3 regions of the Lentzea sp. NPDC004782 genome follow, and region 2 is predicted to be linked to each of the others. Evidence: riboswitches for the same ligand, from Rfam matches in the RefSeq annotation. Region 2 holds a riboswitch; each other region holds the start of a gene.
The links. Region 2 has a riboswitch for S-adenosylmethionine ahead of ABZV40_RS20355 (methionine ABC transporter ATP-binding protein). Riboswitches for the same ligand answer to the same signal wherever they lie in the genome.

Region 1: linked by a shared signal. The riboswitch ahead of thrC (threonine synthase) and the one ahead of ABZV40_RS20355 (methionine ABC transporter ATP-binding protein) in region 2 are both predicted to bind S-adenosylmethionine.
Region 3: linked by a shared signal. The riboswitch ahead of ABZV40_RS04245 (aminotransferase class V-fold PLP-dependent enzyme) and the one ahead of ABZV40_RS20355 (methionine ABC transporter ATP-binding protein) in region 2 are both predicted to bind S-adenosylmethionine.

The regions. Positions count from the first base shown of each region.
Region 1 is NZ_JBEXJN010000044.1:69,931-74,962, forward strand. It holds gene ABZV40_RS33145 (ComEC/Rec2 family competence protein) at 1-1,196, shown strand, start outside; gene ABZV40_RS33150 (hypothetical protein) at 1,079-1,534, shown strand; gene thrC (threonine synthase) at 1,587-2,843, opposite strand; SAM riboswitch class I at 2,855-2,986, opposite strand; gene holA (DNA polymerase III subunit delta) at 3,065-4,042, shown strand; gene rpsT (30S ribosomal protein S20) at 4,129-4,395, opposite strand; gene ABZV40_RS33170 (hypothetical protein) at 4,519-4,689, opposite strand.
Region 2 is NZ_JBEXJN010000021.1:35,191-40,222, forward strand. It holds gene ABZV40_RS20345 (transglycosylase family protein) at 1-1,206, shown strand, start outside; gene rsmA (16S rRNA (adenine(1518)-N(6)/adenine(1519)-N(6))-dimethyltransferase RsmA) at 1,356-2,189, shown strand; SAM riboswitch class I at 2,278-2,371, shown strand; gene ABZV40_RS20355 (methionine ABC transporter ATP-binding protein) at 2,585-3,583, shown strand; gene ABZV40_RS20360 (methionine ABC transporter permease) at 3,580-4,263, shown strand; gene ABZV40_RS20365 (MetQ/NlpA family ABC transporter substrate-binding protein) at 4,360-5,032, shown strand, end outside.
Region 3 is NZ_JBEXJN010000003.1:201,696-206,727, reverse strand. It holds gene ABZV40_RS04260 (NAD(P)-binding oxidoreductase) at 1-541, opposite strand, end outside; gene ABZV40_RS04255 (RluA family pseudouridine synthase) at 615-1,499, opposite strand; gene lspA (signal peptidase II) at 1,541-2,311, opposite strand; gene ABZV40_RS04245 (aminotransferase class V-fold PLP-dependent enzyme) at 2,335-3,663, opposite strand; SAM riboswitch class IV at 3,701-3,815, opposite strand; gene ABZV40_RS04240 (potassium/proton antiporter) at 3,889-5,032, opposite strand, start outside.

The DNA.
Region 1 (5,032 bases), on a different contig from region 2:
TGGTCGCGCCGGCGACGGTCCTGGGCGTGGTGGCGGCGGCCGTCGCGCCGCTGTACCGGCCGGCGGCCGAGCTGGTCGTGCACGTCGCGGGACCGGCGGTGACCTGGCTGATCCAGGTCGGACGGCAGGCGGCGACCGTGCCCGGTGCCGCGGTCGGCTGGCCGAAGGGCTGGCTCGGAGCGCTCGCGCTTCTGGCGGTCACGGCAGCGGTGGTGTTGTTGCTGCGGCTCAAGAAGACGCGGACGTTGGTCGTCGCGGTGCTGGTCGGCGGATTCGTCGTGCTGGTGCCGATGAAGGTCATCGCACCGACGTGGCCACCCGACGGCTGGAAGGTCGTCATCTGCGACGTCGGTCAGGGCGACGCGTTGGTTCTGGCGACCGACGAGCCGGACCGAGCGGTCGTCGTGGACACCGGGCCCGACCCCGGTGCGGTCGACCGATGCCTGACGACGTTGGGAATCAAGAGGATTCCGCTGCTCGTGCTGACGCATCTGCACGCGGATCACGTGCAGGGCCTGCCTGCGGTGCTCACCGGGCGTGCGGTGGGTGCCATCGCAACCGGCCCGCTCAAGGAGCCCGCATGGGCGTGGAAGGAGGTGAACAAGCAGGCCCGCGGTCACGGCGTGCGGGTCGTGGAACCCAAGGTGGGCGAGCGGTTCGCCTGGCCTGGGCTGGAAGTGGAAGTCCTGGGCCCGAGGCGGCCGCCGACAGCAGACGACACGAACACGACGGTCAACGACTACTCGCTCGTGCTGAAGGCACACACCAGAGCAGGCCGCGTGCTGCTCACCGGTGACGTCGAACTGGCGGGCCAGTCGGCGTTGCTGGGGGAGCGGGATCTCGGGGTCGAGGTGCTCAAGGTGCCGCACCACGGGTCGCGGTACTCGCTGCCCGCGTTCCTCAAAGCCACGCACCCGCGGATCGCGCTGGTGAGCGTGGGCGCCGGCAACCGCTACGGGCACCCCAGCGAGCACGTGCTCGACCTGTTGCGGGCGGGAGGTGCGCTGGTGCTGCGCACGGACAAGGACGGCGACCTGGCGGTCCTGCCGGGAAACCGAACAGTGAGAAGGAGAAGAGAATGGTCTGGATCAGGCTGCACAACGCGCGCTACCCGGTTCCCGGTGGCACGCCTCGGATCGCGTGGGCGATGTGGCAGACGAACTACTCGGCGACGCCGTGGCCGCACGACGAGCTGAAACCCGATTTCGGTTACTACATCTGCGAAACACTCGAAGACGGCACACGCGCCCTCACCTACCGGGCATCGGTCACGCACGTGCTGCCGCCCACCGAGGTCGCCAAGCCTGAGGAGGCGTACGACCTCGTCTCGGAGCACCTGTTCGACGAGGGCCTGCGGATCGCGCCGCACGACTGGCACGACTACCACTACAACGCGCTGAAGGCGGAAGCTCCGTGGCCGCAACGGATCGTGGCGTGGCGCGCGCGAGTGGAGCCGTTCGGACCGCACGTGATGGAAGGCCTGCAACGGTTTCCGCGCTCCGGCTGGACGCAGACGGAGGCGATTTCCCTCTGAGGCACGTGAGTCCGGGGACGCGTGCGCGTCCCCGGACCCCGGAAGGAGGTGACTAGCCCAGCGCCTTGATGACGGCCTCGGCCGACGGCGGCACCGTCGCGCGCGGGCCGATCGTGTCGCCGAGCGCGTCGAGGGTCTTGAGGCCGTCACCGGTGATCAGCAGCACGGTCTCGCCGTCCGGGTCGAGCTGGCCCGACTCGATCAGCTTCTTCGCCGTCGCCACGGTCACGCCGCCGGCGGTCTCGGCGAAGATGCCCTCGGTGCGGGCGAGGAGCTTGATGCCCTCGACGACCTCTTCGTCGGTCACGTCCTCGATGGCGCCGTTGGTGCGGCGGACCGCGTCGAGCACGTAGGGGCCGTCGGCCGGGGCGCCGATCGCCAGTGAACGGGCGATGGTGTCCGGACGGACCGGGCGGATGACGTCGTGGCCTTCCTTGTACGCGGCGGACACCGGTGAGCAGCCGGTGGCCTGGGCGCCGAACACCCGGTACGGGGTGGCCTCGACCAGGTCGAGCTGGCCGAGCTCGCGGAACGCCTTGTCCACCTTGGTGAGCTGCGAGCCGGACGCGATCGGCACCACGATCTGGTCGGGCAGGCGCCAGCCGAGCTGCTCGGCGACCTCGTAGCCGAGGGTCTTCGAGCCCTCCGCGTAGTACGGGCGGACGTTGACGTTCACGAACGCCCAGTCCTCGTGCTCCGCTGCGAGTTCCTGGGCCAGGCGGTTCACGTCGTCGTAGTTGCCGTCGACGGCGATCAGGGCGCCCTCGTAGACGGCGCTCATCAGGATCTTGGCGCGCTCGAGGGAGGAGGGCACGAGAACCACCGACTGCCAGCCCGCGCGGGCGGCGGCCGCGGCGACCGCGTTGGCCAGGTTGCCGGTGGACGGGCAGGCCAGCACCTTGAAGCCGAGCTCGCGGGCCGCGGCGAGCGCGACGCCGACCACGCGGTCCTTGAAGGAGTGGGTGGGGTTGCCGGTGTCGTCCTTCACCCAGACCTTGCGGACACCGAGGGCCTTGGCGAGGTTGTGCGCCTCGACCAGGCGGGTGCCGCCGGGTTCGGTGTTCGGGTGCTGTTCCACAGTGGACGGAACGGGGAGAAGGCCGCGGTAGCGCCAGATCGACCGGGGGCCGGCTTCGATGTCCTCGCGCCGGATCCTGCCGAAGTCGTAGGCCACTTCCAGCGGCCCGAAACACTCCAGACAAGCGTACTCAGGAGCGAGAGGAGTCTCATTACCGCACTCACGGCACAGCAGTGCACGGGCGGGGCCGAGGTCGAAGGTCGTGCTCGTGGGCACAGTGACAGCAGTCATCGCGAGGTATCTCCTCATCTTTCCCGCGAAATCGAACGGGTCGGAATTGGCACCGTGATCGTCTGCGCGCAGTTCTGCACGCGGCGCTGACGCCGGTTGCCGGGGCTTCTTCGGGCCGGTCCCTCTGCCCCTCTGGATGAGCGGTGTTCAGTTGTGGCCACCAAGCTACGGCACCGGTCCGTTGCTCAGCCACAAACGTCCACGATCCGGGACGTGGGAGGATGCGGAGCGTGAGCGCACCGGAGTCACTGCACCTCGTCGTCGGCGAGGAGGAGTTGCTGGTCGAACGTGCTGTTCGGGCGGCTCTCGAAGCCGCACGCAAGGCCGATCCGAACGCCGACCTGACCCGCGTGCAGGTGACTGATCTCACCCCTCCCGAGCTGGCCGAGCTGGTGAGCCCGTCGTTGTTCGCGGAGGGCCGCGTGATCGTCCTGCAGAACGCGCAGGACATCAGCAAGGAGATCGCCGACACGGTGCTCTCCTACGTCAAGGCGCCCGCGGACGGGGTCACGCTCGTCGTCGTGCACACGGGTGGTGGTCGCAGCAAGGCGGCCAAGGACCTGCCCGGACAACTGAAGAAGGCCGGTGCCGCGGTCACCGAGTGCGCCAAGGTCACCAAGCCCGGTGATCGGGAAGCGTTCGTGCGCAACGAGGTGCGGCAGGCCGGCGGCAAGATCGACCCCGAGGCCGTCGCCACGCTCATCGACGCCGTGGGCACGAACCTGCGCGAGCTGGCCGCGGCGGCGTCGCAGCTCGTGTCCGACACCGACGGCAAGGTGACGGTCGACGAGATCCGCCGCTACCACCAGGGCAAGGCCGAGGTGACCGGGTTCGCGGTCGCCGAGAAGGCCGTGACCGGTGACCGGGCGGGCGCGATGGAGGCGTTGCGCTGGGCGATGCAACTGGGAGTGCCGCACGTGCTGGTCGCCGACGCCCTGGCGGACGCGGTCCGCACGGTCGCGCGCGTCTCCGCGGTGGGCAGGGCCGACCCGTTCAGCCTGGCCGGCCCGCTCGGCATGCCGCCGTGGAAGATCAAGAAGGCGCAGGCCCAGGCCCGCGGCTGGGACCAGTCGGGTCTCGCCGACGCGATGCAGGTCGTCGCGGGGCTCAACGCCGACGTGAAGGGCGTGGCGGCCGACGCCGACTACGCGCTGGAGCGGGCGGTCCTGAAGATCGTCGCTGCGCACGGCCGCCGCTAGTGGGCGGGCATCAGCGCACCGGACAATGAGAAAGGGCCCGCTCGACGAGCGAGCGAGCCCTTTCCCGAGGCTTGAGCCTTACGGAATCAGCCCTCGAGCTGGTTCGCGCGCAGCGCCATCGCCGACTTCTTGTTGGCGGCCTGGTTCGGGTGGATGACACCCTTGGTGGCGGCCTTGTCGAGCTTGCGGGACGCGTCCTGCAGCAGCTCCAGGGCCTTCGCCTTGTCACCGGCCTCGGCAGCCTCGCGGAACTTGCGGATGGCCGTCTTGAGGGACGACTTGACCGACTTGTTGCGCAGGCGCGCCTTCTCGTTGGTCTTGATCCGCTTGAGCTGGGACTTGATGTTCGCCATGCGACATCACCCTTCTGTGTCGAAACCGGAGTTCGTGACGCGCTTGGTCGGCACCAGCGGAAGCTGGCTCTCCTCCACGGCGGAGTGCCGCGCGTTCACGACGACGAAGGATATCAGGCCTGTTCAGCGCACCGTGAACGCGGCCTTCTCCGCGCCCATCGCCGCCTCGCGCCTGCCGTCGCCGTCCACGTCGCCGACGGTCAGCGGCAGCTGCGAGAGCTGGAACGGCACCTCGACCTGCGTCGACCGGTTGCCGCACGTAGACCGGCACCACGACGACGCCCGCAGACCCACCGGTGTTCGTCACCGTGAACTTCACCACGGCGTGCCCGAATGCGTAGAGCGGGTCGTACCTGGCGGCCGCCGACGTGTTCGCACCCCGGCCACCCACGCCTGTTGTTCCGAAGTCCACGCCGGGTTCTCCGCGCCGGCAGCACCACGTCCTGCAACTGCCGGATCGGAATCCGGCGGCGGTGGTAGCCGTGCTGTGTCATCCACTTTGGACTGCTGTCCGCGCACGCCTTCGAAGCGGACACGCCGTCCGTCCCATAGCTGATCGGGATCTTCAACGTGTTGTGCTCCAACGCAGAGCGCTGGATCGCGCTGTCATCCCGGCCCAGGGAGGCGCAAGCGTCCA
Region 2 (5,032 bases):
GACGAGCTGATCCGTCTCATCAACGCCGAGACGACGATCATGCCGCCCCTCGTCCTCCCGACGGAGGAAGAGGAGACCGAGGACCCGCAGGTCCTCGTCCAGACCGTCACGAACTGGAAGCGCCGCTTCCTCAAGGGCGCGGTCGCCGCGGTCCTCGTCTCCATCTCCGGCGGCGGCGTGACCGCCATGGCGATGGACAAGTCCCTCACGGTCGACGTGGACGGTGCACTGCAGACCGTCCACTCCTACGAGGGCACGGTCGGCGAAGTTCTCGCGGAGGAGGGCATCACCGTCGGCGAGCACGACGCCCTCTCGCCCTCGCTGAACACCCCGATCTCCGACGGCGGCAAGATCACCCTCGACCGCGGCCGCCTCGTCAAGGCGAGCATCGACGGCCAGGCGCGCGAGGACTGGGTCCGCTCGGTCACCGTCGAGGAAGCCGCCAAGCAGATGGGCGTGCCGATCGAGGGCGCCTGGTTCTCCGCTCCCGGCAACCAGCAAGTGCCCCTGGAGGGCATGAACCTGGAAGTCAAGACCCGCAAGAACATCAAGCTCTTCGACGGCGCCAACCCGGTCCGCGAGATCCAGACCACCGCGGTCACCGTCGACGAGCTGCTGAAGAACGAGAACCTCTCGCTCGGCCCCGAGGACGCGGTCGCCTCCGGCACCGACGTCAAGCTCGCCACCGGCGCCGAGGTCTACATCTCCCGCACCGGCGTCACGGTCATCAACGTGAACGAGCCGGTCGCCCCGCCGGTCGAGACGACCAAAGACCCGAACATGAACGCGGGCGAGCAGACGGTCACCGACCCCGGCACGCCGGGTGAGCAGGTCAGCACCTACCGCGTCACCGTGAAGAACGGCAAGGAGATCAGCCGCGAGAAGATCGGCGGCAAGGTCACCAAGGAGCCGAAGCCCAAGAAGATCACGGTGGGCACCAAGCCCCTGCCCGACGGCGCCGTGTGGGATCGCCTCGCCCAGTGCGAGGCGGGCGGCAACTGGGCCGCCAACACCGGCAACGGCTACTACGGCGGCCTGCAGTTCAACGCCGGCACCTGGGCCGCCAACGGCGGTACCGCCTACGCCCAGCTCCCGCACCAGGCCACCCGCGAGCAGCAGATCGCCATCGCGACCAAGCTGCGCGACCGCGCCGGCGGCACCTACGGCGCCTGGCCGGGCTGCCGCGCCAAGCTGGGCCTGCCGTAAACCGCAAGATTTCATGGCACGCGGGGGCCCCGCGTTTCCCTCTGGGGAACGCGGGATCCCCGCGTTCCTGCCGGTCGGCGGGCGGGTTCCGGCGTCCGGCAGCCCGACCTCCGCCGCCCAACCCCACCTGCGAGAATGCTCCGGTGAGCCTGCTGGGACCTGCCGAAGTGCGACGTCTGGCCGAAGAGCTGGGCATCCGCCCGACCAAAAAACTGGGTCAGAACTTCGTGCACGACCCGAACACGGTCCGCAAGATCGTCGCCGCGGCCGAGCTCACCCCGGACGACGTAGTGCTGGAGGTCGGCCCGGGCCTGGGCTCGCTGACCCTGGCGCTGCTCCCCGCCGCCGAGCAGGTCGTCGCGGTCGAGATCGACCCGCCGCTGGCCCAGCGCCTGCCGCAGACGGTGCGCGAGATGGATCCGGAGAACGCCGGCAAGCTGCACGTCGTCCTCAAGGACGCCATGAAGGTCACGAAGGACGACCTCGTGGTCCAGCCCACGGCGATCGTGGCCAACCTGCCCTACAACGTCGCCGTCCCCGTGGTCCTGCACCTGCTGAACGAGCTTCCGGCGCTGCGGAAGGGTCTCGTCATGGTCCAGGCCGAGGTGGCCGACCGGATGGCGGCCAGGCCCGGCAGCAAGATCTACGGCGTGCCCAGCGTGAAGCTCGCCTGGTACGCCGACGCGCGGAAGGCAGGCCCGGTCGGCAGGAACGTCTTCTGGCCCGCGCCCAACGTCGACTCGGGGCTGGTTTCGTTCCACCGTCACGAGAACCCCTTGTCCACAGTGGACAAGAAGAGGCTCTTCTCGATCGTCGACGCGGCCTTCGCGCAACGTCGCAAGACCCTCAGGGCCGCCCTCAAGGGCTGGGCCGAAGCCGCGGACATCAACGTCGACGAACTGCTCGACAAGGCCGGCGTCGACCCGCAGGCCAGGGGCGAGCAGCTGAGCGTGATCGACTTCATCCGGATCGCGGAGGTCTAGGCCGGAGATCCATCGGCCAACAGTGTGATCTGTCGAACGAATCGGATTCTGGCTTGCGCAACCGAACGTGCGTCCGGTTGACTGCTAGGTGCCATCCGGAGCGACCGAGAGACCTGGCTCTACGACGTCGCAGCAACCACCCGCTGGATGCGGGCAGGTGCTAACGCCAGGACCGATGGAGGATCACATGGGTACCACGCGAATGCTGACGCGCCGTCGAGTCGTCGACCAGTGCCGTCGCACCGCTTCTGCATGTCGTCGCCACCTCGTCTAAGGCGCCTTCTCAAAGTCCTTTGACGCGCACTCGACCAAAGAGTGGCGCACACCTGAGCAGAACTTCGACCGCGCACCGCCCACGAGGCGAGTGTGCCGTCGCGCGCAGCCGTGGAGCAGAAGTGATCACTGTCGAAAACCTCACCAAGTCCTTCCAGGGTGTCAACGCCCTGAACGGCGTGACCCTCGACGTCGAAGCGGGCACCGTGCTCGGCGTCGTCGGCCCGAGCGGGGCCGGCAAGTCGACGCTCGCGCGCTGCGTGGCGCTGCTGGAGCGCCCCGACTCGGGTGCGATCCGCGTCGACGGCACGGACATCACCGCGCTGGACGGGTCAGCGCTGCGGGCCGCCCGCAGGCAGATCGGCGTTGTGCCGCAAGGGGATTCGCTGCTGCGGCAGCGCACCGCCGCCGGCAACATCGCGCTGCCGCTGGAGTCCGCGGGCGTGCCGGGACCGCAGCGCCGCACCCGTGTGGGCGAGCTGCTGGACCTCGTCGGGCTCACCGACAAGGCCGCCGCCTACCCCGACCAGCTGTCCGGCGGGCAGCGTCAGCGCATCGCAGTGGCGCGCGCACTCGCCGCCAACCCGAGCGTCCTGCTGGCCGACGAGCCCACCAGCGCGCTCGACCCCGAGACCACCGGTTCCGTGCTCACCGTCCTCGACCGTGCGCGCGCTGAGCTGGGTGTGACCGTCCTCGTCGTCACGCACGACATGGGCGTGGTCCGCAAGATCTGCGACGACGTCGCCGTGCTGGAGCAGGGCCGCGTCGTCGAGCACGGCAAGGTCCTCGACCTCGTCAGCGACGCTGGCAGCCGCACGAGCGGTGCGCTGCTGCCCGCCGTCGACCTGAACCCGATCAACGAGAGCAGCTACGACCGCGTCGCGGACGTCGTGCTCGTCGGGTTCGCCGCGGTCGGCGCGCTGCTGCCCGAGGCCTCGCACCGGTTCGGCGTCGAGCTGAACATCGTCGGTGGCGGCCTGACGCGCCTGGGCGAGACCCCCGTCGCGCGGTTCCGCCTCGGCCTGAACGGCGAGCGGTCCGACTCGGCGCTGGAGTGGATCAGCGAGGCCGGTGGCGCGGTGCAGAGGTCCCTGAAGGGGCCGCAGGGAGTAGCTGCGTGAGGTCTGCAACACCCTGGCCGGACGTGCTGAGCTTTCTCGTCGAGGCCACCGGGGAGACGCTGTACATGGTCGGCGTCTCCACCTTGATCGCCACCGCTTTCGGAGTTCCGCTCGGGGTTTGGCTGCAGCTCACCGCCAAGGGCGGGCTGCGGCCGAACGCCGCGCTGCACCGCGTTCTCGGCTTCATCACCGACCTGGGCCGCTCGATGCCGTTCATCGTGCTGCTCGTCGCGCTCACGTCGGTCACCCGCCTGATCGTCGGCGGTTCCATCGGCAGCACGGCGGTCATCGTGCCGTTGGCGGTGGGTGCGATCCCGTTCGTCGGACGGCTCGTGCAGAACATCCTGTCCGAGGTGCACGTGACCGTGGTCGAGGCCGCGGTCACGACCGGCGCCTCGACGCTTCGGATCGTGCGTTCGGTGCTGATCCGCGAGTCGCTGCCCGCGCTGATCAACGCCATCGGCGTCACCGTGATCGCCCTGATCGGGTACTCCGCGATGGCGGGCGTGATCGGCGGTGGTGGCCTCGGTGACCTGGCGATCCGCGAGGGCTACCAGCGCTTCAACGACCGGGTCCTGTGGAGCACCGTGGCGTGGCTCGCCGTGCTCACGACGTTGATCCAGCTCGGTTTCACCCGTGCCGCCCGCGCCTCGGACCGCCGCCGCCACGCCTCCGTCTGACTTTCCCGCACGCGGGGCCCTTTCGTGCGCCAGGAGCGAACGAAAGCTCCCCGCGTGCACTCAAGACTCTGCCGTGAAACTCTCAAAAGGAACGAAATGCGTATTAAGGCTGCTCTGATCGCGGTCGCTTTGACTGCTTTGTCTGCCTGCTCCGCCGGTGGTGCGTCTGCTTCGGACACGCTCAAGGTCGGCGTGTCGCCCGTCCCGCACGCGCAGATCCTCAAGTTCGTGGCCGACAACCTCGCCGCGCAGAAGGGTCTGAAGATCGAGGTCGTCGAGTTCACCGACTACGTGCAGCCCAACACGGCGCTGGTCGACGGCTCGCTCGACGCCAACTACTTCCAGACCGTCCCGTACCTCGCGACGTTCACGAAGGAGAGCGGCGCCAAGGTCGAGTGGGTCACGCCCGTCCACGTCGAGCCCTTGGGTGTGTACTCCAAGAAGGTGCGCAAGCTCGACGAGCTGCCGCAGAACGCCAAGGTCGCGCTGGCCAACGACGCCACGAACGAGACCCGCGGGCTGAAGCTGCTGGAGGCCAACGGCCTCATCAAGCTCAAGGCCGTGGACGCGCCGACCGTGCGCGACGTGGCGGAGAACCCCAAGAACCTGCAGTTCGTGCCGCTGGAGGCCGCTCAGCTGCCCCGTTCGCTGGAGGACACCGACGCGTCGGTGATCAACGGCAACTACGCGATCGACGCGGGCCTGAAGCCCGCCACCGACGCGCTCGCGCTGGAGAAGGCCGAGGGCAACCCGAACGCCAACGGCCTGG
Region 3 (5,032 bases), on a different contig from region 2:
CGGCCGCAACGGTCTCCCGGCTCACCGCGGCGCCGAGGTCGAACGGCGGCGCGGCATCCAGTCCGACCGTGCGCCGGCCGGGGCTCTCCGGCCCGTCGCTGAGCACCCCGGCGTGGAAGACGGTGCCCCCGGCGGCGAGCACGGCGTTGTCGGCCGCGATCTTGTCCGGAATCCGGTCGCCCATCAGCTTCCAGAGCACGGCGGCGCCTTCGCCCGCGGCCTCGGCGGACGCGCCCGTGCCGTAGGCGCCGAGCCAGATGATCCGCTTCGGCTCGGCGGCGATCACCGCCTTGGCGCCGTCGAACAGCACGCCGGCCACGTCGGTGCCGAGGCCGGACAGGACGACGGAATCCGTGTCGACTGCCGCGGCGATGCTCGCTGGGTCGCTCACGTCGCCGGCGACCTTGCGCAGGTTCGGGTGATCCAGGCTGATTTTCCGCAGGTCGCGGGCGATCGCGGTGACGGTGTGGCCGCGTTCCAGAGCCAGCCTGGCGAGAGTGAGACCGGTCCGGCCGGAGGCCGCGAGCACGATGAGGTTCATGCCGAAGACGCTAGGCAGGCCACCGATTGACATCAAATGAAAGCTCGTCAACCGATGATTTACCCAGGCGCAATCAGCCCTCGTCGCGCAGCTTCTCCAGCGCGGAAGCCAGATCGTCCGGGTACTCGGACGTGAAGGTGACCCACTGACCGTCCGCCGGGTGGTGGAACCCGAGCTGCCGCGCGTGCAGCCACTGCCGCGACACCCCGAGCCGCTTGGCGAGCGTCGGGTCGGCGCCGTAGGTCAGGTCGCCCACGCACGGGTGGTGCAGCGCGGAGAAGTGCACGCGGATCTGGTGGGTGCGCCCGGTCTCCAGGTGCACCTCGACCAGCGAGGCGGCCCGGAACGCCTCGATCACCTCGTAGTGCGTGATCGACGGCTTGCCCGAGTTCATCACGGCGAACTTGTAGTCGTGCTTGGGATGCCGGTCGATCGGCGCGTCGATCGTGCCCTTGATCGGATCCGGATGCCCCTGCACGATCGCGTGGTAGACCTTGTCGACGGTCCGCTCTTTGAAGGCGTGCTTCAAAGCCGAGTACGCCGACTCGGACTTCGCGACCACCATCACACCGGTCGTGCCCACGTCGAGGCGATGCACGACACCCTGCCGTTCGGCGGCACCGGACGTGGCGATGCGGTGCCCCGCTGCGGCGAGCCCGCCCACGACGGTCGGCCCGGTCCACCCCGGTGACGGGTGCACGGCGACACCCACGGGCTTGTCGACGACGATGATGTCGTCGTCCTCGTGGATCACGACCAGACCCTCGACGGGAATCGCCTGGACGGTGACGGGCTGCGGAGGCGCGGGCAGCGTGATCTCCAGCATCGCCCCGGCCGTCAGCCGGTCGGACTTGCCGACGACCCGTCCGTCGATCAGCACGTCGTCCGCGTCGGCGATGGCCGCCACCGCGGTGCGGGACAGACCCAGGAGCTTGGCGAGGCCCGCGTCGACACGCATGCCGTCCAGCCCGTCGGGAATCGGCAGCGTTCGGTATCCGCTCACGCCTCGACCTTCTTCTCTTCTTTGTGGACCGTCCCGTCGTAGTCGTGCTGCATGAGCGCCAGCACCACGATCGTCGCGCCACCGCAGACGATCGCCATGTCGGCGACGTTGAACACCGGCCACACTCGGCCGAACGGGTCGAAAAGCGACAGGAAGTCCACCACGTGGCCGCGCATCGGACCCGGCTCGCGGAACAGGCGGTCGGCGAGGTTGCCGACGGCGCCGCCCAGCACGAGGCCCAGGCCGACGGCCCAGGGCTGGGAGCGGAGGTTGCGCGAGATCCAGAGGATGAACCCGACGACGCCGAGCGCGATGAGCGCCAGGATCCACGTCATGCCCTCGGCCATGCCGAACGCGGCGCCGGGGTTGCGGACGAACGTCAGGTAGAGCACGCCGCCGAACAGCTTGATCGGGTCGGCACCCTCGAGGAACGCCACGGACAGGACTTTGGTGAGGACGTCCAGGGCGAGCACGCCGGCCGCCAGCGCGGCGAGGAGCTTGATCCTCGGCTCCGGCAGCGACCCGCTGAGCGAGAACTCCGGCTCGATGACGTCGTCGTCGGACACGACCCGTTCGGCGGCGGGCTTGTCCTCCGCGGGCTTCTCGGCAGCCTCGCCGGCGTCGGAGTCGGTGTCGTCGTCGTCATCGGCGAGCTCGACGCCGACGAACTCGTTGGACTTCGGTTCCTCGACCGGCTTCGGCTCGCTGACCTGCGCTTCGGCAGGCGTGTCAGCGGCCTTCTCCTCGGCCTTGGACTCGTCACTCACCAGGTCATTGTCCACTACCGGGACTACGCGAGGAACGGCGGCAGGGTTCGGCTGTCGTCCTCGGGCACCCAGCGACCGTCGCGCTGCGTGTAGGTCCACTTCGGACCCTCGGTGACGAGAGTGCGCAGCGCCGCCACCAAACGGTCCACGTGCTCGGCCGTCGTGCCCAGGCCGATCGACGCGCGGACGGCGCGCTCCTCGTGCGATCCGACCTGCTTGACGAGCCTGCCGACGATCACGTGCGCGCAGAACGCCCCGTCCCGGACGCCGATGCCGTACTCGGCGGACAGCGCCGCCGCGAGGAAGCCCGCGTCGAAGCCGGAGATCGTGAAGCTCACGACACCCACCTTGTCGGCGTCGGTCAGGATCGACAGCTCGCGGAAGCCGGGGACCGCGCGCAGGCCGTCCCGCAACCGGGCCAGCAACTCCTGCTCGTGCGCGACGGTCTGCTCCCAGTGCCGCGACAGGATCTCGCAGGCCGACGCCAGCGCGTGCACGCCGACGACGTTCGGGCTGCCGGCCTCGTGCCGCTCCGGCACCGCGGACCACGCGACGCCCAGGCGGTCGCCGTGGTCGGTCACCTTCGCGGTCGCACCGCCGCCGACCAGGTACGGCTGGGCCTGCTGCAGCCAGTCCGCGCGGCCGACGAGCACACCAGCGCCGAACGGCGCGTAGATCTTGTGACCGGAGAACGCGATGTAGTCGACGCCCAGCTCACGCACGTTGATCGGGCGGTGCGGGGCGAGCTGCGCGGCGTCCAGCGCGATGCGCGCGCCGTGCCGGCGGGCGACCTTCGCGAGCTCCGCGACCGGCCACAGCTCGCCCGTGACGTTGGACGCCCCGGTGACGATCACGAGCCGAGGGCCGACCGGGGCGGCGGCCAACGCCCGGTCCAGCGCGACAACAGCGGCGCCGGACGAAGACGGGGCAGGAATGCGCTGAACGTTCGGGCCGCGCCACGGCAGCAGCGCCGCGTGGTGCTCGCTGTCGAACAGCACGACCGCGGTGTTGCGGGGAATGCTGCGCGCCAACAGGTTCAGCGAATCCGTGGTGTTGCGGGTGAAGACGACGGTGTCGGACGAGTGCGCGGCGACGAACCTGCGGATGCGGTCCCGCGCCTGCTCGTAGACCCGAGTCGAGACCTGGGAGGCGAACCCGGCGCCGCGGTGCACGCTGGCGTACCAGGGCAGCAGCTCGTCGACGGCGTCGCGCACCTCCTGCAGACACGGCGCCGAAGCCGCGTGGTCGAGGTTGGCGTACGTGACGCGCTCTCCGGTGACGAGCGGAACGCGCAGGTCAGCGCCGACAACAGCGGGAACGACCGTGGTCTGAGGGGTGATCGCGAGCGTCATCGAGCTGCCTCCGAGGCCAGGGGCCTCGCCGTGCGAAGGCCCGCGCTTGACCGGCGCCCCACGCGCCGGACCAGGTCCTCACCAAGGGCACCCCACCGCGGTTGGAGGGTTGCCGGCCAGCAAGCTTGGGCTTGACGCTGGCTCTCATGACCTGCCGATGACGTTAGCGGAGCCTCGCGGCGTCCGTCGACAACCGATCACATGCTGAGAAGCCTCGGAAACCGACTAATCGCCGGTCTCGCCCTTCCACCGTGCGTAGCGACCGGCCCGGTCCACAGCACGTATGCGCCGCTCAGCGGCTTCACGTGCCTCCTCGGTGGTGACGATGAGCAACTGGTCGCCGATCTGCAGCCGGGTCGTCGGTTGTGGCGTGAAACTCTTCCCCGACCGCACCACGAGGCTCACCGTGGCACCGATCGGCAGCCGCAGCTCGGTCATGTAGACGCCGTGCAGCTTCGACCCGCGCTGGATGTGCACCTGCAGCAGCTCGGCGCTCAGCTCGTCCAACGGCGAGGAGTCGACCTGCACCTCCTGCGGCTCGCCCTCGCGCACCAGCCCGAGCCGCCGCGCGAGGAACGGCAGCGTCGTGCCCTGCACCACCGTCAGCACGACGACCAGCACGAACACCGCGTCGACCAGCTGCCGCGCGCCCTCGACGCCCTGGATCAACGGGATCAGCGCGAACACGATCGGCACCGCACCGCGCAGCCCCGACCAGGACAGGAACACCTGCTCCCGCCACGGCACCCGGAACGGCAGCGAGGCGAGCAGCACCGACAACGGCCGCGCCACGAACGTCAGCACCACCCCCGCGATCAGCGCCGGGACCAGCACGTCGAGCAGCCGCGTCGGGGCGGCGTAGAGGCCGAGCAGGACGAAGAGGCCGATCTGCGCGAGCCACCCCAGTCCCTCGGCGAACGACAGCGTGTCCGCGCGGTGCGGCAGCCGGGCGTTGCCGAGGGCCAGCGCGGCGACGTAGGTGGCGAGGAAGCCGGAGGCGTGCGCCAGATCGCCTGCCGTGTAGGCGATCACGCACACGGCCACGGTGGCGAGCGGGTACAGGCCGGTGGCGGGCAACGCGGCCCGTCTCAGCGCGGCGGCACCGAACAAGCCCAGCAGCACGCCGATGAGCGCGCCCGCAGCCAGCTCGTAGACGACCAGCAGCGGCGCGGTCCACGAGATCTTGTCCGCCGAGGCCAGCAGCACGACCGCGATGTAGACGGGCGCGTCGTTGAGGCCGGACTCCAGTTCGAGCGCGCCGGTGAGCCGCGCTCCCACGCCTAAGGACCGCAACACGCTGAAGACGGCCGCCGCGTCCGTGGACGACAGCACCGCACCCCACAGCAACGCCATCCGCCAGTCGAGGCCG